Regions from separate parts of the Ruegeria sp. TM1040 genome, predicted to be linked through region 1. Evidence: riboswitches for the same ligand, from Rfam matches in the RefSeq annotation. Region 1 holds a riboswitch; the other holds the start of a gene.

Region 1 (10,682 bases):
TCAGGTAGCGTTCGCCAAAACCGGCCTGCGCCTTTTCCATCTCTGCATAGTTCACAGCCTGTGCACGGGCATAATCGCTGGCGGGCAGGAATTTCTCCGCCACCTCAGCAGGCAGCTCAACCGGGCGCGCGGGCTGCAGATAGGCGTTGGTCCAGATCGCCTGCCCTTTGTCAGAGAGAATGAAATCCAGAACCTTCTTGCCGGTCTCGCCGTGAGGCGCATTGCCCACGAGGCTCATGACATAGGGTACACGCACCGACCCCTCGCAGGGCAGGACAAATTCAAAATTTCCGTCTTCTTCGTATTTCGCGCGATAGGCGTTGAAGTCGTAATCAAACAGGATCGGGATCTCTCCCGATACGACCCGCGCATAAGACGTCTGCTTGGGCACGATCGGTGCGTTCTCTGCCAGCTCGGAAAAATACTCGATTGCGGGGTCAAAGTCTTGCAGATCGCCCCCAAAGGAAAGGTTGACGGCGACGGCCCCGGCATATCCGACAAAGGCCGACGAGGGATCCAGATAACCCACCATTCCCTGATAGGCAGGCTTTTTCAGGTCTGCAAAGCACTGCGGGACGGGCGCGCCGCCAAGGGCGTCCACATTCACAAAGAACCCGATGGTGCCGTAATGCACTGCGAACCACTTGCCTTCGGGGTCTTTGAGCCCCTCCGGGATCTCGTCAAAACCTGCGGGCTTGTACGCCTCGACCAGACCTTCCTTGCCCGCCTTGATGCCGGTGGTCACACCGTAATAGGCCACATCTGCCACGGGGCTGTCTTTTTCAGCCACAAGCTGTGCAAATGTCTGGCCGGAGTTCTTGTTGTCATGCGGAAGGCTGACACCGATCTCGGTCTCGATGGCCTCCAGCATGGACGCCCAATCCGCCCATTGCGGGGGGCAATTGTAGCAGATGGCGTCTTCGGCCTGCGCCGAAGATGCAAAAGACGCGGTCAGCGGTGCCGCAAGAGCGGTTGCAGCCAGAACCGTAAGAGCGATATGTTTCATGGGTTCATCCTTGTTTGTCGTTGGACGTGAACGGGGGAACAGACGGCGACTGGGCAGCACCCCGGTCGTCGTCAGGGCTTTTCGCGCGGGGTCCGGACAAGGTTGCCCCGGCGCGGAAAGTAAAAGGCAGGGGCGCAAGTTCTGTCATTGCGCCGCCCTGCAGTCCGGTCAAAAGCGTCTGTGCGGCCTGGCGACCCATTGCCTCTGGGGTGGTCTCGATCGTGGCAAGCGAGCGATCCAGCAAACGCCCGACCTCGATCCCATCGAACCCCACAACCGACAAATCCTGCGGGACATGCCGCCCCATCAAAGGCGCGGCTTTTTGCACGGCGATTGCCAGGAAGTCATTGGAGGCAAAGATCGCGGTCAGATCCGGGTGGTCCGAGAGGCGCTGGGCAAGGATACTGGGCGTGTTGGCTTCGGTCTCGGTGATCTCGATCAGCTTGGGTGGGGCCAGATTGAGGGCGGCACATTGCGCCCGAAACCCGTCAAACCGGTTGCGTGAGCGGTCCGAGGTCGAAAATCGCAACGCCAGAAATCCGGTGCGCTCGTGGCCGTAGAGGGCAAACTGGCGCGCGACTTCTGCGGCGGCCTGCGCGTTGGACACATGCGCGCTGGGCCAGTCGGGCAGAGGGTCGTGAAACATCAGGCAGACGGGGATGTCGCGCGCCCGAGCCTGTGCGAGCGGCACACTCTCCTGTGGCGCGGCCATTGTCACCAACAGGCCGTCGACATCCTTACTCAGGAGAGTTGTGAGAATGTCATTGTCCGTTTCGTCATCGTAATTGGAGCTGGCGACCAACAGCTGATACCCGTGGCTGCGCAACTCTTCCTGAGCCCCCTGCACGGCCTCCGCAAACACCGGGTTGGCGAGCGACGGAATAAGGCAACCGACGGTCATGCTCTTGCGGCTTTGTAAGGCGCGTCCAGTCGCGGAAAAGACAAAACCCATGCGCCGCGCTGCATCTTCAACACGAGCGCGGGTCTCAGCGCTGGCGGGGCCGGATTTATTCAGCACGCGACTCGCAGTTGCGACGCCACATCCGGCAGCGAGGGCGACATCCTTGATGGTTATGCGGGTCCTGTCGGTCATTTGAACCTTTTGCGAGTCGTGAGATGGAAACGTTTCCAGCCCAGCAAATAGCGGGATAGGGGCACAGTTTTGTGACGTTTGGCACGAAACGCAGCCGGATGACCTAACGGGCGCTCGATGGTTCGGCGTGCCCTGTGCATTGACAATGCCGCAGAGGCTGCCTAGCTCTTTTCCATTCTCAGGGCGGGGTGAAATTCCCCACCGGCGGTTATAGCCCGCGAGCGCCACCTCTACGGGGTGGGTCAGCAGATCCGGTGGAATTCCGGGGCCGACGGTCATAGTCCGGATGGGAGAGAATGTACTGCGTGTACCGATGGGTGCAGGTGGTCTTTTGCGCTCTGGGATTCTGTCATGTTGAAAGGATCAAGAGCTATGACAAAATCCCCAAAATTCGCCTTCATCAAGGCGCAGTGGCATGCCGATATCGTGGATCAGGCATTGATCGGGTTCCAAGACCAACTCGCCGATTTTGGGCTTGACGCCGCCGTCGACGTCTTCGACGTGCCCGGCGCGTTCGAGATGCCGCTGCTGGCTCAGAAACTTGCGGCCACGGGTGAGTATGACGCGATCGCCGCGGCCGCTCTGGTCGTGGATGGCGGGATCTACCGCCATGATTTCGTGGCACAGGCGGTGGTGTCCGGGTTGATGGAGGCCGGCCTCAAGACAGGCGTGCCGGTGCTGTCGGTATCTCTCACGCCGCATCATTTCCAGCCGAGCGAGGAACACCAGACCTTCTATCACGCGCATTTTGTGAAGAAGGGCCGCGAGGCTGCACAGGCGGCAGTGCGGATGGCCAATCTGTACCGCGATCTTACCCCAACTCCGGTCGAGGCCGTGGCCTAAATGGCCTGCGCCGCACCTCTCAGAAAAAGAAGTGCGGCGCTTCTTTGAGTTCAGGATGCGGTAAGCGCACGTTGCAAGGCACGATAAGAGGCCTTCGGCGTGCGCTTCAGCGTCTCAAAGTCGACATGCACCAGACCAAAGCGTTTCTCGTACCCGAGCGCCCATTCGTAATTGTCGAGAAGTGACCACAGAAAGTAACCCTTCACCGGGACGCCCTCTGCAATCGCTTGGCGTACCCGCGCAAGGTGTGCCTCAACGTAGGCGATGCGGGCTGCGTCCGGCACCTCGCCCTCCAGAAGCACATCCGGGTTTGCCATGCCGTTCTCGGTCACGATGAGCGGCAGACCTCCGGTGTAGTCTTCGGCTGTGCGCTTCAGAAACTTGTAAAGCCCATCTGGATAAATCTCCCACCCCATCTGGGTCGTGGGCAGTTCGCCCACCAGCTCTGCGTAATGGGGCCAGGGGCCATTGTCTGGACCGATCACCTTGCGAGTGTAATAGTTCAAACCGCACCAATCGACCTTTTGGGTGATGGTGGCGAAATCGTCCTGCCAGCCCTGCGGCAAATGGGGTTCGAGCCCGCGCAAGGCTGCTTCGGGATAAGCGCCTTTAAAGACCCCGCCGAGGAAAAAGCGGTTGTAGATCGCATCATAGGTTTCTGCCGCGGCCTGAGCTTGGGCACTCTGATCCAGCGGCTCCGCCCATTCAAAATTGAACACCGCACCAAGGTTGTTCATTCCAAGGCCCCGCATCACTTCGATGGCGCGGCCATGGGACAACAGGACATGGTGCATGGCCCGTGCGGTGGCGCGGATGTCGCGCAGACCGGGCGCGTGATGGCCCAGAAAATGCGAAAGCCACCCAACGCACCAGGGTTCGTTGATGGGTGCCACGGAATACATCCGATCGCCGATCCGGGACATGATGACTTCGGTGAATTCGGCAAACCAGTTGCTTACATCTCGATTGCGCCAGCCGCCCATGTCGGCCAGTGGCTGCGGCAGCTCCCAGTGGTAGAGCGTCGCGCAGGGCTTCAGGCCGCGTTCGAGCATCGCGTCGGTCAGCCGGTCGTAGAAATCGAGCCCCTCGGCATTGGGCGTGCCACGCCCCTCGGGCAGCACGCGTGCCCAACTGGTCGAGAACCGATAGCACTCAAACCCCGCTGCAGCGGCGAGATCGAGGTCCTCCTCAAAGCGGTGGTAGTGGTCACAGGCGCGTGCGCCATCCTCAGAACGCACCACATTGCCGGGTGTTGCGGCAAAACTATCCCAATGGGTCGGCCCTGCGCCGCCATATTGATGGCCTTCAATCTGATAGGAAGACGTCGCGCAGCCGAACAGGAAATCCCCTGGAAAGTCGCGGCGTGTAAAAGTGAAATCCGTCATGTCTTTGATGTCCTGTTGGGGGCGGGGCCTGTTGAGCGACCGACAGTGAGTTCGGCTTCCAAAAGCTCAGTCAAGGGCGCATCGCCCGGGTCTTCGATCTGTGAAATCAGGAGTTTGGCCAACCTGCGCCCGGCATCGCGCACCGAGGAACGAGTGGCGGTAAAGACCGGCACATCGGCCCCGTTTCGCAGATAAGACAGGTCGTCGTCATGGGTGATAACCGAAATGTCGCGCCCCATTTTGAGCCCGGATTCTTCGATTGCGCGGCGCACACCAAAGGCGGCGATGATCGAGGACACCAGATAGGCGGTGGGCGGATCTTCCAGTGCCTGCGTGCGTTGCACGGTGTCGTAGCCATAGACTTCGGTCATCTCTCCTGCCGTCATCAGGGCGGGATCAACTGGGATTCCGCGTGCCTGCAGCGCCGCCTCATAGCCCTGGCGGCGGCGGTGCGCGAAATCCATGCTCTCTTGACCGTTCACAAGGCAGATCCGGCGGTGGCCCAGATCCAGCAGAAAGTCGGTTGCGCGCCGAAACGCGCTGGTATTGTTCACGTCGAGCCAGCTGTAAGGTCTGGAAATATCGGTGGCGCGCCCATGCACTGCAAAGGGCAGGCCGATCTCTTGCAGCATCGTAATCCGAGAGTCGCGCATCTTTGGTGCGTGCAACACGATGCCATCCACGTTCCGCTTGGCGGCCATTTCGTGATAGGCGCGGGACTGATCTTCGTCGGCGACCAGTGAGAGCACCATGTCGTAGCCTGCTTGGCTGTAGCTCTCTCCGGCGCCCGCAATGAAGTCGCTGAAAATCGGGTTCATCATCTCGTGCTGGGTCGAGAGCGGAATCACATGACCGATTGCCATCGCGCGCCCCGTCGCCAATGCCTTGGCACGGGTGTTGGGGCGATAATTGTGATCTTGGGCGGCCTGCATCACGCGCTTGCGCGTAGCCTCGCTGACTTCGGGATAGCCGTTTAGCGCTCGGCTCACGGTGGTTTGTGACAGACCAAGGACTGCCGAAAGTTCTTTGAGGTTCATGGGGCTGGGCCTCCAAAGCGCTTTAAAAAGTCTGCGAGAAGTCGGTCTCCGAACCCGAAGCTCTATTCAAGTTATGTCAAAGGCAACATCGCTAGTTCAAGTGTAAACTAATAATCCGAGCAGAGAATTGTTGACACTTGGGCCCGAATCCGAAATTTTGAAATCAATCAAAGCGCTTTGAATCGCTTGAGGACGCGCCGCCGAGCGAAGGCATCAAGACTGATGCGGCTCTATGGTGGATGCGGAGAGTAAAGGGAGGAGACCCAATGAAACGAGTATTGATGTCAGCCGCAGCGATCACCGCGTTGATGGCAGGAACGGCGAGCGCCCAGGATCTGATTTTTCCGGTCGGCGAAGGCGCCTTCAACTGGGACAGCTACGCAGAGCTGGAGAAGATCGACCTGAACGGTGAGCAGGTCACCGTGTTTGGTCCATGGCTCGGGCCTGACCAAGAGGTTGTTGAAAACGTACTGGCCTACTTCGCAGCCGCGACCGGTGCGGATGTGCGCTATGCAGGCTCCGACAGCTTTGAGCAGCAGATCGTGGTCGATGCCGAGGCAGGCTCTGCCCCCAATGTTGCTGTTTTCCCGCAGCCCGGTCTGGTGTCTGATATGGCCAAGCGAGGCTTCATCACGCCGCTTGGTGAAGAAACCGCCGACTGGGTGCGCGACAACTACGCCGCGGGTCAGTCCTGGGTGGATCTCGGAACCTATCCGGGCGCAGATGGCAATGACGGGCTCTTTGGTCTGTTCTACAAGGTCGATGTGAAGTCTCTGGTTTGGTATAACCCGGAAAACTTTGAGGATTTCGGATATGAAACTCCGCAGTCCATGGAAGAGCTGAAGGCGCTGACCGAGCAGATGGTGGCCGATGGCAACACTCCATGGTGCATCGGCCTGGGATCCGGTGGCGCGACTGGCTGGCCTGCGACCGACTGGGTCGAGGACATGATGCTGCGCACGCAGGAACCCGCAGTCTACGACAAATGGGTCTCCAATGAGCTGAAGTTCGATGATCCTGCCGTCATCGGTGCGATTGAGGAATTCGGTTGGTTCGCCAAGAACGATGACTTCGTTTCTGGTGGTGCTGGTGCCGTGGCGTCTACCGACTTCCGCGATAGCCCCAAAGGTCTCTTTGCCAGCCCGCCGCAGTGCATGATGCACCGTCAGGCGTCCTTCATTCCGGCCTTCTTCCCAGAAGGCACCGAAATGGGTCTGGATGCTGATTTCTTCTACTTCCCTGCCTACGAAGGCAAAGAACTTGGCAATCCGGTACTGGGCGCGGGCACCATCTGGTCGATCACCAATGACAGCCCCGGTGCTCAGGCGCTGATGGAGTTCCTGAAGGCGCCGATCGCTCATGAAGTCTGGATGGCGCAGCAAGGGTTCCTGACCCCGCTGAAGAGCGTCAACACCGACCTCTATGCCACCGACACGCTGAAGAAGATGGGCGAGATTCTTCTCTCTGCAGATACCTTCCGCTTTGATGCATCCGATCTGATGCCGGGTGGCGTGGGCGCCGGGTCGTTCTGGACCGGCATGGTGGATTACGCAGGTGGCAAACCTGCCGAAGAGGTTGCAACCGAGATCCAGTCCTCCTGGGATGCGCTCAAGTAACCAAGAGCGCCTCTCCTGCAGGGCCGTCCCTCCGGCCGGCCCTGCCCCTTGCCGGTGGCCACGCAGCAATAGCGTTTCACCACTCACCACGCCCAAACGGGCGCTCTGTGGCCCCGGCACCCATGTTTTCTTCAGGAGCCAGTCATGCATCCAGCCATTCAAGGGCTGCTGACCATCGCTTTCGGCGTCGGGGGCTGTGTCGGCTATTTCTACCTCTCGAATATCATCCTCGACACCTTTGTTTTCCCCGCCCGAGGCAAGGACATTGCCAAGAATATCCGCCGCGCCAACATGGTGCGCCCATGGCTCTTTTTGCTGCCTGCGCTTCTCGCCCTGGGGCTCTACCTCGCTTATCCGGTGTTTGAGACAATCCGTTTGTCCCTCACCGAGCGGGTGCCCGGTGGTGGCTCGGAGTTTGTCGGGCTCGACAACTACAAGCAGATGCTCGCAGAGGCAAAGTTCTGGGAGGCGCTGCAGAACAACTTCCTCTGGCTTCTGGTGGTGCCTGCGGCCTCTACCGCCTTTGGTTTGCTGGCAGCGCAGCTCACCGATCGGTTGGCTTGGGGAAATATCGCTAAGTCATTGATTTTTATGCCAATGGCGATCTCCTTTGTGGGCGCTGCGGTGATCTGGAAGCTCGTTTATGACGCCCGCCCGCCGGGCACCGAGCAAATCGGCATTCTCAATGCGATCTATATCTGGCTCGGTGGCGTTGAACCCCAGCAATGGTTGACGATCCCGTTCTGGAACAACTTCTTCTTGATGATGGTTCTGGTTTGGATTCAGACCGGCTTTGCCATGGTGATCCTGTCGGCAGCCCTGCGCGGTATCCCCGAAGAAACCGTCGAGGCCGCCATCGTGGATGGTGCCGGACCCTTTCAGATCTTCTTCAAGATCAAAGTGCCGCAGATCATGGGCACCATCGTCGTGGTCTGGACTACGATTACAATCGTGGTGCTCAAGGTCTTTGACATCGTGTTTGCGCTGACCAATGGCCAGTGGGAGACGCAGGTTCTCGCCAATTATATGTATGACAAGCTGTTCCGGGCGAATGACTGGGGCGTGGGATCGGCTTCGGCCATGGTGATCATGCTTCTGGTGATGCCGATCCTGGTTTGGAACGTCTACAACGCACGTCGCGAAATGCGCTGAGGGGGATGGGGTTATGAATGCAATCGCAGGACAAAAGCCTGGCCTGATGTGGGCGCTTCGCATCTCTGTCATCGTGTTGGTTGGCCTCTGGCTGTTTCCGACGCTGGGGCTGCTGGTGTCGTCGTTCCGCACCGGTGATCAGATCGCCACATCCGGTTGGTGGAAGGCTTTGTTTCCCACCGAGCAGAACCAGACGCTGCGCACAGCTGCGCCAGAAACACAGGTGCAGGTGGGTGACCTCTGGGTGATCGAAGGTAATCTCTTTGAGGGCGAAACTTCGGCCGAAATCTCTGTCTGGGGCACCAATGCCCGCGAGATTGACGCCTACAGCGCGGGAGAGACCGCGACCCTACGCGGCGGTGAAGAGCTGACCGTCGAGGCAGATGGAAGCTACCGGATGACCTCCTCCACCGAAATGGAAGGACGCCGGGGCGCGCGGGTCTTTGTGACTGCTGTTGTGCCCCCAGAGTTCACAGTTGAGAACTATGAGACGATCCTGATTTCAGGTGGGTCTACCGACAACATGGCGCGGGCCTTTTTCAATACGCTCACCGTGACGATCCCGGCGACGATTATTCCGATCCTTGTGGCGGCTTTTGCAGCCTATGCGCTGGCGTGGATGGAATTCCCGGGCCGCGCGCTGCTGATTGCGGCCATCGTGGGCCTTTTGGTGGTGCCCTTGCAGCTGGCGTTGATCCCGCTCTTGAAGTTTCACAACGAGATCGGCATCGGCAAAGGCTACCTCGGAGTCTGGATGGCGCATACCGGCTTTGGCTTGCCTCTCGCGATCTATCTCTTGCGCAACTACATGGTCGGCATACCGCGCGACATCATCGAGAACGCGCGGGTGGATGGGGCGACCGACTTTCAGATCTTCACCCGGATCATTTTGCCGCTTTCTTTCCCGGCGCTCGCCTCCTTTGCGATTTTTCAATTCCTCTGGACCTGGAACGACCTTCTGGTGGCCATGGTATTCCTGATTGACGCGACTGGCGAAACAACGGTGATGACCAAGCAGATCGTCGAGCTTCTTGGCACCCGCGGCGGCAATTGGGAAATCCTCGCCACCTCGGCTTTTGTTTCCATCGCCGTGCCGCTTGCCGTTTTCTTTGCCATGCAGAAGTACCTCGTGCGCGGGCTACTGGCCGGGTCGGTCAAATAGCGACCCCAAACTTCACACTTACCTCCTGACGACGGACCTCAAGACATGAACGCTCAGACCACAATCAACCCTGCTTCGGTGCTGTCCAATGACCCGGATTGGTGGCGCGGTGCGGTGATCTACCAGATTTATCCGCGCAGCTACCAAGACAGCAATGGCGACGGCATCGGGGATCTGCAGGGTATCACGTCACGTCTGGACCACATCGCCTCTCTTGGGGTGGATGCCATCTGGATTTCGCCCTTTTTCACGTCACCGATGAAAGACTATGGCTACGATGTCAGCGACTACTGCGATGTTGATCCGATGTTTGGCAACCTCGCAGATTTTGACGCGCTGGTGGCGCGGGCGCATGATCTCGGCCTGCGGGTGATGATCGATCTGGTGCTGTCGCATAGTTCGGATCAGCACCCTTGGTTCGCCGAGAGCCGTCAGAGCCGCGACAACCCAAAGGCCGACTGGTACGTCTGGGCCGATCCCCAAGAAGACGGCACGCCGCCGAACAACTGGCTGTCGATCTTTGGCGGTTCCGCCTGGCATTGGGACGCGCGCCGCGAGCAATATTATCTGCACAATTTTCTGGTCTCGCAGCCTGACCTAAATTTCCATTGTCCGGACGTGCAGAATGCGCTTTTGGATGTGACCCGCTTCTGGCTCGAGCGGGGAGTCGATGGGTTCCGCTTGGACACCATCAATTTCTACATCCACGACAAGGAGTTGCGGTCGAACCCAGCGCTTCCCAAGGATCAGCGCAATGCCAATATCGCCCCTTCGGTGAACCCCTATAACCATCAGGAACACCTCTACTCCAAGAACCAGCCGGAAAACCTCGATTTTCTCGCGCGGTTCCGTGCGCTTTTGGACGAATACCCGGCCAAGACCGCGGTTGGCGAAGTCGGCGATGCGCAGCGCGGGCTGGAACTATTGGGACAGTACACGGCCGGCAACACCGGTGTCCACATGTGCTATGCCTTCGAGTTCCTGGCCAAAGATCCGCTAACCGCCGCGCGCGTGGCTGAGGTTTTTGAGCGCACAGATGAGGTAGCAGCCGATGGTTGGGCCTGTTGGGCCTTCTCCAACCATGATGTTCAGCGGCACGTCAGCCGATGGGGGTTGTCGGACGCTGCGCTGCGCCTCCATGCGACTTTGATCATGTGCCTCCGCGGCTCTGTCTGCATCTATCAGGGCGAAGAACTGGGGCTGCCAGAGGCCGATATTTCCTTTGAAGATCTGCAAGATCCCTATGGGATTGAGTTCTGGCCTGAATTCAAAGGACGCGATGGATGCCGCACTCCGATGGTCTGGCGCAGCGACAATACGCATGGCGGCTTCTCCGAGGCGCGTCCTTGGCTGCCGGTCAGCCTCGAGCATGCGGCGCTGTCCGTAGC
Region 2 (10,682 bases), on a different replicon from region 1:
ATCAAGGATATGCTCGAGAACGAGCGCGTGCCGGATGAGAAAACCGTAAAGCATATCGACAGATGCCTGTCGTGCCTTGCTTGTATGACCACTTGTCCATCGGGCGTGCATTACATGCATCTTGTGGATCACGCGCGTGCCTATATCGACAAGCATTACAAACGCCCCTTTGGTGATCGGGCACTGCGGTGGATCCTGGCGCGCATCCTGCCCTATCCCACGCGGTTTCGCCTCGCGCTGTTGGGAGCAAAGATTGCGCGTCCCTTCCGGGGACTGATGCCTGACCCAAGGCTGCGGGCGATGCTGGAGATGGCGCCAAAGGTCATCCCCCCGGTGAGCCGCAATGACGACCCGCAGAGTTTTGCGCCGGAAGGGCGGCAAGTGAAACGCGTGGCGCTTATGACGGGCTGCGCGCAAAAGGCGCTCAATACGGATATCAATGACGCCACCATCCGGCTCCTTCGGCGTTTGGGGTGCGAGGTGGTTGTGGCGGACGGGGCCGGCTGTTGCGGGGCTCTGACGCATCACATGGGGCGTGAGGACGAAAGCCACGCAACCGCCGCCAAGAACATCCGCGCGTGGATGGCAGAGAAGAACGGCAAGGGCCTTGATGCGATTGTCATCAACACATCGGGCTGTGGTACCACGGTCAAGGACTACGGCCACATGTTCCGCAATGATGCGCTGGCACAGGATGCGGCAACTGTGTCGAACCTGGCGATGGATATCTCCGAGTTGCTGATGCAGCTTGAAATGCCAGAGGCTGAGGATAAGGGGCTGACGGTCGCCTATCACGCCGCCTGTTCGCTGCAGCATGGCCAACAGATCAAGACGCATCCCAAGACGCTGCTGAAACGCGCGGGCTTTCGAGTGGTTGAACCAGCCGACAGCCATCTGTGCTGCGGCTCTGCAGGGACCTATAATCTGCTGCAGCCGGAGATTTCCGCACAACTAAAGGCACGCAAGCTGCGCACGCTTGAGGCGAAAAATCCCGACATCATCTCTGCGGGGAACATCGGGTGCATGATGCAAATCGGATCTGGCACCGAGATCCCGATCGTGCACACTGTGGAGCTCTTGGACTGGGCAACCGGAGGCCCTCAGCCACCCGCTCTCACGGCGGAGCGCAGCCGACCCTCAGTTCCCATCTTGCGCTGAAGCTGCACAGGCGGCATCACAGAAAGGCGCGCGGAATCGTCCTTCTGCGCCCAACTTTTGCCCGAAGCGTTGGCTAGGCTGTCGCATAGGGGATGTGGAGTTTGCCCGTGCTGCCGATTAAGAAATTGATTGTTAGTGGTGTTTTATGCGTGTTGTCTGCTGCTGCGGTGGCGGGCACAACACTGCGCGGCAATGATACGCGTCTTAAAAGTCTTGAAACCACAGATGCAGGCCGAGACTGGGAAGCGGTAGGGCGGCTGGATCGTGCGGGCGAGGGGTTCTGCACCGGGGCCTTGATTGCTCCGGATATCGTGCTGACGGCGGCGCATTGCCTTTATGATCGCGACACCATGGCCCAGATCGACCCGACCTCAATCGAGTTTTTGGCGGGATGGCGCAACGGCCGAGCCTCGGCCTATCGCGCGGTGAAGCGGGCGGTCCTGCATCCGCGCTATGTCTATGACGGGACACTGTCGGCAAAACGAGTCCGGAACGACATTGCCCTGTTGCAACTGCAACGCCCCATTCGCAACACTACCGTCACGCCATTTGAAACCGACGCGCGCCCCCGCGAGGGGGCCCGGGTCGGTGTGGTGTCCTACGCGCAGGACCGCTCCGAGGCGCCCTCGCTCCAAGAGGTCTGCAAGGTGATTGCTCGTCAGGATGGTGTCCTGGTGATGTCCTGTGACGTGGACTTCGGGGCCTCTGGCGCCCCTGTGTTTTCGTTTGACGCTGGACGCCCGCGGATCGTATCGGTGGTCTCAGCCAAGGCGCGTGTCGAGGGTTCTGCCGTTTCTCTGGGCGCGTCGCTGGCCGAGGAACTGGCGCTTTTGCAGTCACAGCTGACCGGGGCCCATGTCGGCAGCCGGATGCCTCAGGGGGTTGGTCGCGTTCAGGTCGGGGAACCGCGCCGCAGCGACATTGGTGCAAAATTCATTTCCAACTGAATTCGCCCCCTCTTGAAACAAAAATGACCCTTCATACATGGGAGGTACCCAAGGCGCCAAAGACTGGGCCTTGGATCAATCCACCCGTCCCGTGTTGGGAGGGCTTTATAGCAGTTATCGCTCAAAGATGAGGATGAACCATGCGTACGTTTGATTTTGCTCCGCTGCACCGTGCAACTGTCGGCTTCGACCAGATTGCCGATTTAATGGACCGGGTGATGAGCTCGGATCTCCAGCAGCCAAGCTACCCCCCATACAACATTGAAAAAACCTCGGACGATGCCTACCGCATCTCGATCGCTGTCGCGGGCTTTTCCGAAGACGAGTTGAACGTCGAGGTAAAAGAGCACGCCCTGGTCGTGTCCGCGCGCAAGTCCGAAGAGAACGGCGAGCGCACCTACCTGCATCGCGGGATTGCAACCCGAGCCTTTGAACGCCGTTTCACCCTTGCAGATCATGTGCGGGTGCAGGGCGCCAGCCACGGCGACGGCATGCTCCATATCGATCTCGTGCGAGAAGTGCCTGAGGCGCTGAAGCCGCGCCGGATCGAGATTTCCTCCGCTGCGGCGTCCAAGCCCAAGGAAATTTCGGGCTCGACCGTGAACTGATCTGACGCAGGATGCGAGTTGCGTCCTATTCCGAGGGCTCCCGGCTGGTTAGACGGGAGCTCTTTTTATTCATGGATTTACGTTATTTACCAAGCGGTAGGTTGTCCTGCGGCAGAATGCCTGCCTTAATGGATGTATGACCCTGGCCGAGATGACATCTACCAGTACCCGCACACAGTTGATCGAAAGCGCTTGCCGCTTGTTTGCGGCACATGGGTATGCCGGGGCCTCCATCTCAGCCATCGCACAGGAACTCGGCCTCAGCAAACAGGCGCTGTTGCACCATTTTGGGAGCAAGAACGCGCTCTATGCTTTGGCGGTTGAACAGGCTGCGTCGTCGGTACTTCAACTGCTGTTTGATGCGATGGAAGATGACCGCCCGCCAGAAGAGCAACTGGAGACGTTCTTTGCAGCTTACCAATCGGCGCTGCAGGCGGATTGCGCCTCGGCCCAGATCGTGCTGCGAGAGCTCTTGGATCAGGCGCTGCCACGTGACGGAGGTACGTCTTTTGCGACCTTGTTTGAAAGCCTCGTCGCCACCGTGCAAGCCACCGAGCGCTGGGAGGGCAAAGGCGTTGCCGGGGCATTGGGCGTGGTGACGCAGCTCTTGGGAGCTGCGTCCCTGATGGGATGTACGCACGACGCCTGGGGGCGATATTACGATGCCAGCGTGCTGAGTACGGCTAAGGTTCAGGCCCGCGCCCCATTTGCCGAGATGGTCTCAGGCGTTTTGCGCGGCTGAACCCGGTTTAGCACGGGCCTCTCTGTTCAGCAGATAGGCGCTTGCAACAATGATCAGCGCGGTGCCCAGCCACATGTTGCCATCCGGCAAGAACCCAAAGACAACTGCGCCCAGCCCCACGTTGAAGACCAGTTTCAGGTGATCAAAGGGTTGAAGGAACGCTGCGTCTGCCAGCGTGTAGGCCCGCACCAGGCTATGCTGCGCCAGAGCCGTCAACAGTCCCGCGCCAATCACAAGCCAGATAGTGCCTTCTGGCAGTGCAAAGCCGCCACCAAGTGACAGGAGCGCATTTGCAGGGCTGAGGAGCAGCAGCAGATAGATCGTGACCGTCTCGGTGCTATCGCGCCGTGTGAGGTGCTTGGTCACAACGGAACTCGCAGCCCAAAAGGCCGCCGCAGCGACTGGCAGAAGGGCCGCGATCTGGAAGCGATCTGACCACGGGGCCAGGATCACCATGCCACCAAAGATGCCCACAACAACAGCGCCCCAGCGGTGCAAGGAAACATCTTCGCCGAGGAAAAGACCCGCGCCGATGGTGACAAAAAAGGGCGAAAGCAAGATCAAGGCAATCGCCTGCCAGATTGGCACATGGGCCAGCCCAAGCGTCCAGAGTTGCACACCGGCAACGGCCAGCACGACCCGGATCACATGGGTGATCATTTGCCGGGTCGACAGAACGGCAGTCCAGTTGCGCCAGATCCATGGGATGTAAAACAGAAGCGCGATCAGATACTGCCAGAAGGTCACCATCGGAGCAGAGGCCCCATGCAGCATCGTGGCCGATTGCAGTGCGGTGTTCACCAGCGCAAAGCAGGCTCCGGCGATGACCATGAGGCCAGCCGCCTTGAGCGGGGTAGGAAGCGATTGAGTCATCTGCGTGTTGTCCTTTCCTCGGTCCGCAATTGACCCAAGGCAAACGAATAGACCCAAAGCCCTCCTGCACATGGCGAAGGGCGCGGGTCTCTCCATTCTCTTTCATCCGGACTGTAACCGTCGGCCCCGGAATTGCGCCGGGTCTGCTGTCACCCTTGTCAAACCAAGGGCCGCTCGTGGGCTGTGACCACCGGTAGGGACTTTCACCCTGCCCTGAGAATATCGCCTCATGATGAGGCATGAACCTGATAGCGAAGCGATTGTGCAAAGAAAAGCACGCAGCTGCGAATTGCGCGCGACGTAAGATGCAAAAAAGAGGCCCCGCTAGGGACCCCTTTGCTGTGCGGCGACGTCGGCGCCATGATGGCAGGCGCCGGACAGATCGCGGGTCGGATCAGTCGACCTTGAACGACCAGAACATCGTCTCGCCAGAGCTGTCATCGACACCGTCATTGTCGGTCGACACCCAAGCGGTGCCGTCTGCCAGGATGGCCAAACCTTCAACCTTGTCGAGCACATAGCCGCCGGTGGATTTCAGGTCAGGCAGCAGGTCGCGGACCTCTTCCTTTGTCACGACAGGGAGATCGCTGCCAAGCGGGGCAGGAACCATATCCGAGAGCGCAATGCGATAGATCTTCTTGGTGACTGCGCGGTCATCATGCTGGTTGTCGCGCTCAATCACATAGACATGATCGCCATGCGCCACGATTTCCGACAGACCAACCCAGCCGGTGGCCGGCGCTGCCTTTGGATAAAGAACGGCGCCCCATTCCTTGGTATCCAGATTGTAGGAAACCAGCTTTACATGGTTTTCGGGATCGTCTTTCCACTCACGCTGCACCGCCATCCAGAGCGTGTTGCCAACCTTGGTGATGCCTTCAAAGCCAAAGCGCTTCTCGACGGACTGCAGCTCTGCGGGGATCGCGATTTCACCCTTGTTGGTTTTGATCAGGCCCTCGGCGCTGACGTGATAGATCGCGTGCGGGATCGCGCGTTCCGTGCGGCCCTCGGACGCCACATAGAAGCCGCCTTCGCCATCAAGCGTGATCCCTTCGAGGTCGAGTTTTTGCGCAGCGTCGCCATTGGCGCGATGAATGCGGATCACATCGGTGATGCGCGCTGGGGTCTGAGAGGGGTCAATCTTGAAGATCGAGGGCTGGAAGCCGTAAAAGCTATCATTGACCGCCCAGATCATACCGTCTTCATCCGCAACCATGCCGGAGATGGCGCCCCAGCCGATCAGCTCTTTGGCTCCTGCCGAGGTCAGATGAGGATATGTGGCTGCGCCATCCTGAAGCTCAAAGAGCATCACATGCGCCCGTGCGCCACCGTCTTCGAGGAGGTCTTTCTCGTTGGCTGAAACAAGAAGGCCGCGCTCGGGAATGGTCACATAGCCTTCGGGGCCGGTACCAGAGGGCAGCAACTGTGTCAGAACCGGTTTTGCCGGGTCGGTGACGTCATAGACGCCAACAACCGAAGCGCGCTCTGCCCCGACAAACACGAAAGGTGTGCCGTCAAACTCTGCGAAGGTCACAGATTCCGGTTCGACACCTTTGGCATCGGAACGCTTGTCCGGGTAGTGGCCGATCTGGATGATCGCATGCTCAAAAGAAACGCCAGAGTCATAGACCACAGAGCCGTCTTTGTGGAAGATGGTCCAACCGCGCGAACCGCCGTTGTAGTCCCCCTCGTTTGCGGTGGCAAAGTGATCTGCGTCAATCCAGGTCACAGCATCAGGTTCGCGCAGGCGCCCCTTCTGGCTTTCGTCAAAGATCAGTGCACCGCGCTCGTCGGTGGCATCAATGCCATCGAGGTCCACGGCGCCTGCGGAGAAGTGACTGAGAATCTCACCATCCCTGGACACGACGACCATGTGGTTGTTCTCTTGCAGCGTCACAACCGTCTCGTCGAGGTTGTTGATCGAGACATACTCTGGCTCCGGGTCCGATCCTGCGATCTCGGCCAGACCGGTCAGATCCACCATCTTCATGCTGGCGCAGTTCAGGCCGTCTTGCGTGGTGTTGATCATAACGAGGTTGCCTGCGGGCAATTGCGGAATGATCCCGTCATTCAGGTCTTCGTCGCGTTCGTTTTCGATTGCGATGGACAGGAAGGCGCCGTCCTTGGATTTTGCGAGGGAGTCCGGCTGACCGCCCAAATCACAGGAGGCAAGTTCCGCGCCTGTTGCGGTGTCAAAGGCCATGACTTGCCCGGAAGGCTGGGTGTAGCTCTCCGAGGTGTTGACCCCGACATATGCGATGGTACCGACCACTGCGACCGAGGTGGGCTCGCCCGGAAGGGCGATATTGCCTTTGGGCACCGGGTTGGCGGCATCGGTGATGTCGATCATCCCAAGCGCGCCCAGCGGGCTGTCGGTATAGACCAGCGTCATGCCATCGGCGGTCACGTCGATGATCTCGGGCGAGCTTTCGCGGCTCTGGTCGGCACCTTCGGCCATGTTCTTGATGACGGGGAAAGACGCGATCCGGTTGAAGGCTTTTTCAGCCTGCGCAAAACCGGCGGTCAGCGCGAGGGCGGAGGTCAGGCACACTAGGCGCAGGGACATCGGCAGCTCCTGTAGGAATGAAATCGATGCCAAGGCCATGCCCGCGCTGTGCAAACTATTCGCAACGGTTTTTTGTATGTTTCGTGACGTCTGTGTAAGCCGGTGTTTACACAACATTGCTATCCTCGTGGACGGAAACCGGCCCTCCAAAATGTTCGAGGTGTGCGATGGGAATGGCGATACTGCGTCAGATTGAAGTGCAACTCATCAAGGTCAGCTTTAATAGGGTCTTTGCACAAAAGGCCGCGTTGGCAGAAAAGTTCTACCATCATCTGTTTCTTGAGCTACCTGACGCCGAGGTCATGTTCACCCGTGATTTCTCGCATCAAACAGAAATGTTTGCCCGCGTTCTGACCACTGGGATGCAGAGTCTCGGACGAGATCGGGAAATGATGGTTCTGGTTGATGACTTGTTGCAACGACACAAGCACCTGGGGCTGACATTGGACCAGATGTATACGGCACAACGGGCGTTGCATCTGGCGTTTTGCGAGGTCATGCAAGCTGAACTCACGGCGGCCGAGGTTTCTGCCTGGGACAATGCAATTGGTCGTCTGTGTCGGGCGTTGGCGGCCGGGATCGAACCCCCAGCCGCCTGAGATTCATTTTACGGTCAAGGGGTTTAAACGGACATGCAGAGGTACTTCATTTCGAGATAGTCCTCGATGCCGTGATGGCTGCCTTCCCGTCCAAGCCCGGATTGTTTTACACCTCCAAAGGGCGCAAGCTCGGTAGAAATAATCCCTGTATTGATCCCCACAATTCCGTATTCCAGCGCCTCGGCGACCTTGTACACGCGGCTCAGATCCTTGGCATAGAAATAGGATGCAAGGCCAAAGATGGTGTCATTCGCCATCTCGATCACCTCGTCTTCGGTCTCAAACTTGAAGAGCGGCGCGAGCGGGCCAAAGGTCTCATCCTGCGCGAAAGCCATGTCCGGTGTCGCGCCGGTCACGATGGTGGGTTCAAAGAAGGTGCCACCGAGCTCTGATGGCGCGCCGCCTAGGATTACCTCGGCACCCTTGTCCATGGCATCCGCGATGTGGTCTTCGACCTTCTTGACTGCAGCCTCAGAGATCAATGGGCCAAAGTGCGTGCCATCCTCAAGCCCGTCTCCGACCTTCATGGCCTCGACTTTTTCCTTCAGCTTGGCGGCAAACGCATCATAGATCCCAGACTGCACATAGATCCGGTTGGCACAGACGCAGGTTTGGCCATTATTGCGGAACTTGCACATGATGGCGCCCTCGACCGCCGCATCGAGATCGGCGTCATCGAACACGATGAAAGGTGCGTTGCCGCCGAGCTCCATGGAGCATTTCATCACCTGATCCGCTGCTTGGCGGAGCAGGATTCGACCGACGTTGGTTGACCCGGTAAACGTCAGCTTGCGCACAATCGGGTTCTCGCAGAATTCCTTGCCAATGCCGGAGGCGTCCGAAGCGGGGATGACATTGAAAACACCCGCAGGGATGCCCGCGCGTTCTGCCAATACGGCGAGTGCGGTGGCGGAGAGCGGTGTTTCAGAGGCCGGGCGCGCCACAAAGGCACAGCCGGCCGCCAGTGCCGGCCCTGCCTTGCGGGTGATCATGGCGTTGGGGAAATTCCATGGCGTGATCGAAGCGGCAACGCCAATGGGTTGCTTGATCACGGTGATCCGTTTGTCGCGTTGGTGACCAGGAATGGTTTCGCCATAGACGCGCTTGGCCTCTTCGGCAAAGAATTCAATGAAAGAGGCACCGTAGGCGATTTCGCCGCGTGCCTCGGCCAGCGGCTTGCCCATTTCAGCCGTCAGGATCACGGCGAGATCTTCCTGATGGGCCATCATCAGGTCGAACCATTTGCGCAGAACGCCTGCGCGCTCCTTGCCAGTCCATTTCGCCCATTCCTTTTGCGCGCCCTGTGCTGCTGCAATGGCGTCGCGGGCTTGCATGCGGCTGACATCCGCCACATTGGCGATCACATCACCGCGCGCCGGGTTGGTCACTTCAAATGTGCCCTCGCCAGCGACAAAAGCGCCATTGATGTAGGCCCGGTCTTCCAGCAGGGTGGGGTCCGCCAGAAGGGATTTCAGGTCGGTTGTCGCGTCGAGCATCGGTTCCTCCGCAAATTCGAGTCTCGCAAATCAAAAGCAGTTGGGCCTAATGTTGTCCAGTGACACCGATAAGTCCATAAGCTTAACATATTAAGGGAAAATGATGGAACTCGACGACGCCTATGCCAACGGAGCCTATATCGAAGGAGCCGCAGACTATCCTCCGCGCTGGGCGGCCTCCGCAGAAGATTTCCGCAACAGTCTGCAGGACCGGGCGCGCTTGAACCTTTCTTATGGCGAAGGTGACCGACACAAGTTTGATTTGTTCCTGCCCGAAGGCACCCCCGTGGGGCTGTTTGTCTTTGTGCATGGCGGGTACTGGATGGCATTCGATAAATCGAGCTGGTCGCATCTGGCGGTTGGGGCGCTCTCAAAAGGATGGGCGGTGGCGATGCCGTCATACGAACTTTGCCCCGAGGTGCGCATTTCCGAGATCACGCAGCAGATTTCGCAGGCTGTAACGGCAGCTGCAAAAGAGATCGATGGTCCGATCGTTCTGGCGGGCCACTCCGCCGGGGGGCATCTGGTTGCGCGGATGCTTGACCCCGAAGTGCTGCCGGAGGCCGTTGGGGCACGTATTCGCAACGTTGTGCCGATCTCTCCACTCTCAGATCTGCGTCCATTGCTGCGCACCTCGATGAACGAGAAGTTCAAGATGGACGCCGACGCCGCCATTGCTGAGAGCCCGGTCGAGATGCAAAACCGCTATGACGCCAAAGTGACCGTCTGGGTCGGCGGGGCGGAGCGGCCCGCATTTCTTGATCAGGCGATCTGGCTGGTGGAAGCCTGGGATGCGGATCACGTCATCGCCTTTGAAAAACACCATTTCAACGTGATCGAACCGCTTGCGGACCCAGAAAGCGATCTGGTTGCGGTGATAACCGCCTGAGGATCTGCCTTGCCCGGAGTATGCTTCGGGCAAGGAAAAAAAGCGCTTGCCGCATGCGGAGATTCCTCGCATCATCCCGCCAGAACCAGCGATGGCGTCGCGCGTGGTTTGGCCACGGGTTCAACATCTCAAAAAACATCCTGTACGCCGGGATCTTCTTGTCAAAAGGAGGGTCCAGCATGACTGCTCGTCCTGAAATGTATCGCTTCCATAACGGTGAAAAAGCGCCGTTGCAGTTCTCTGTCGCGGAATACGAAGAGCGCATCGCGCGCTTGCGCAGCACCATGTCCGATCTGGGAGTGGAGGCCGCTGTCTTCACCTCCATGCACAATATCTCTTATTACTCGGGGTTTACCTATTGCGCCTTCGGGCGACCCTATGGGCTGGTGGTCACGGCGGATCAGGCGGTGACCATCAGTGCGGGGATCGACGCGGGCCAGCCGTGGCGGCGCTGTTTTTGTGACAACATCACCTACACCGACTGGCAGCGTGACAACTTCTGGCGGGCTATTCTGTCGGTGGTGGGCGCGCAACGCGTTGTCGGCATCGAAGGTGATCATCTGACGCTGTTGCAACGCGGCAAGCTCGACCATTTCCTCGCCCCTGCAAAAGTGGTGGACCTCTACGAGGCGACCATGGTGCAGCGCATGCACAAATCACCGGCAGAGCTCGAGATGATCCGCGCCGGTGCTGCGGTGGCTGATGTGGGCGGGTTTGCTATTCGCGACGCGGTAAAGGCCGGTGTGAGAGAAATCGATGTTGCCATGGCCGGGCGGGACGCAATGGAACTGGAGATCGCACGCC

The links. Region 1 has a riboswitch for FMN ahead of TM1040_RS01965 (6,7-dimethyl-8-ribityllumazine synthase). Riboswitches for the same ligand answer to the same signal wherever they lie in the genome.
Region 2: linked by a shared signal. The riboswitch ahead of TM1040_RS16910 (DMT family transporter) and the one ahead of TM1040_RS01965 (6,7-dimethyl-8-ribityllumazine synthase) in region 1 are both predicted to bind FMN.

The regions. Positions count from the first base shown of each region.
Region 1 is NC_008043.1:311,492-322,173, reverse strand. Features, by position in the region: gene TM1040_RS01975 (ABC transporter substrate-binding protein) at 1-1,006, opposite strand, end outside; gene TM1040_RS01970 (LacI family DNA-binding transcriptional regulator) at 1,011-2,099, opposite strand; FMN riboswitch at 2,270-2,401, shown strand; gene TM1040_RS01965 (6,7-dimethyl-8-ribityllumazine synthase) at 2,472-2,942, shown strand; gene TM1040_RS01960 (GH1 family beta-glucosidase) at 2,993-4,327, opposite strand; gene TM1040_RS01955 (substrate-binding domain-containing protein) at 4,324-5,364, opposite strand; gene TM1040_RS01950 (ABC transporter substrate-binding protein) at 5,631-6,980, shown strand; gene TM1040_RS01945 (carbohydrate ABC transporter permease) at 7,125-8,132, shown strand; gene TM1040_RS01940 (carbohydrate ABC transporter permease) at 8,146-9,294, shown strand; gene TM1040_RS01935 (alpha-amylase family glycosyl hydrolase) at 9,340-10,682, shown strand, end outside.
Region 2 is NC_008044.1:2,632,056-2,642,737, reverse strand. Features, by position in the region: gene glcF (glycolate oxidase subunit GlcF) at 1-1,158, shown strand, start outside; gene TM1040_RS16925 (trypsin-like serine peptidase) at 1,251-2,105, shown strand; gene TM1040_RS16920 (Hsp20 family protein) at 2,246-2,713, shown strand; gene TM1040_RS16915 (TetR/AcrR family transcriptional regulator) at 2,865-3,455, shown strand; gene TM1040_RS16910 (DMT family transporter) at 3,435-4,328, opposite strand; FMN riboswitch at 4,419-4,553, opposite strand; gene TM1040_RS16905 (esterase-like activity of phytase family protein) at 4,723-6,894, opposite strand; gene TM1040_RS16900 (globin) at 7,068-7,493, shown strand; gene TM1040_RS16895 (NAD-dependent succinate-semialdehyde dehydrogenase) at 7,517-8,989, opposite strand; gene TM1040_RS16890 (alpha/beta hydrolase) at 9,093-9,878, shown strand; gene TM1040_RS16885 (aminopeptidase P family protein) at 10,058-10,682, shown strand, end outside.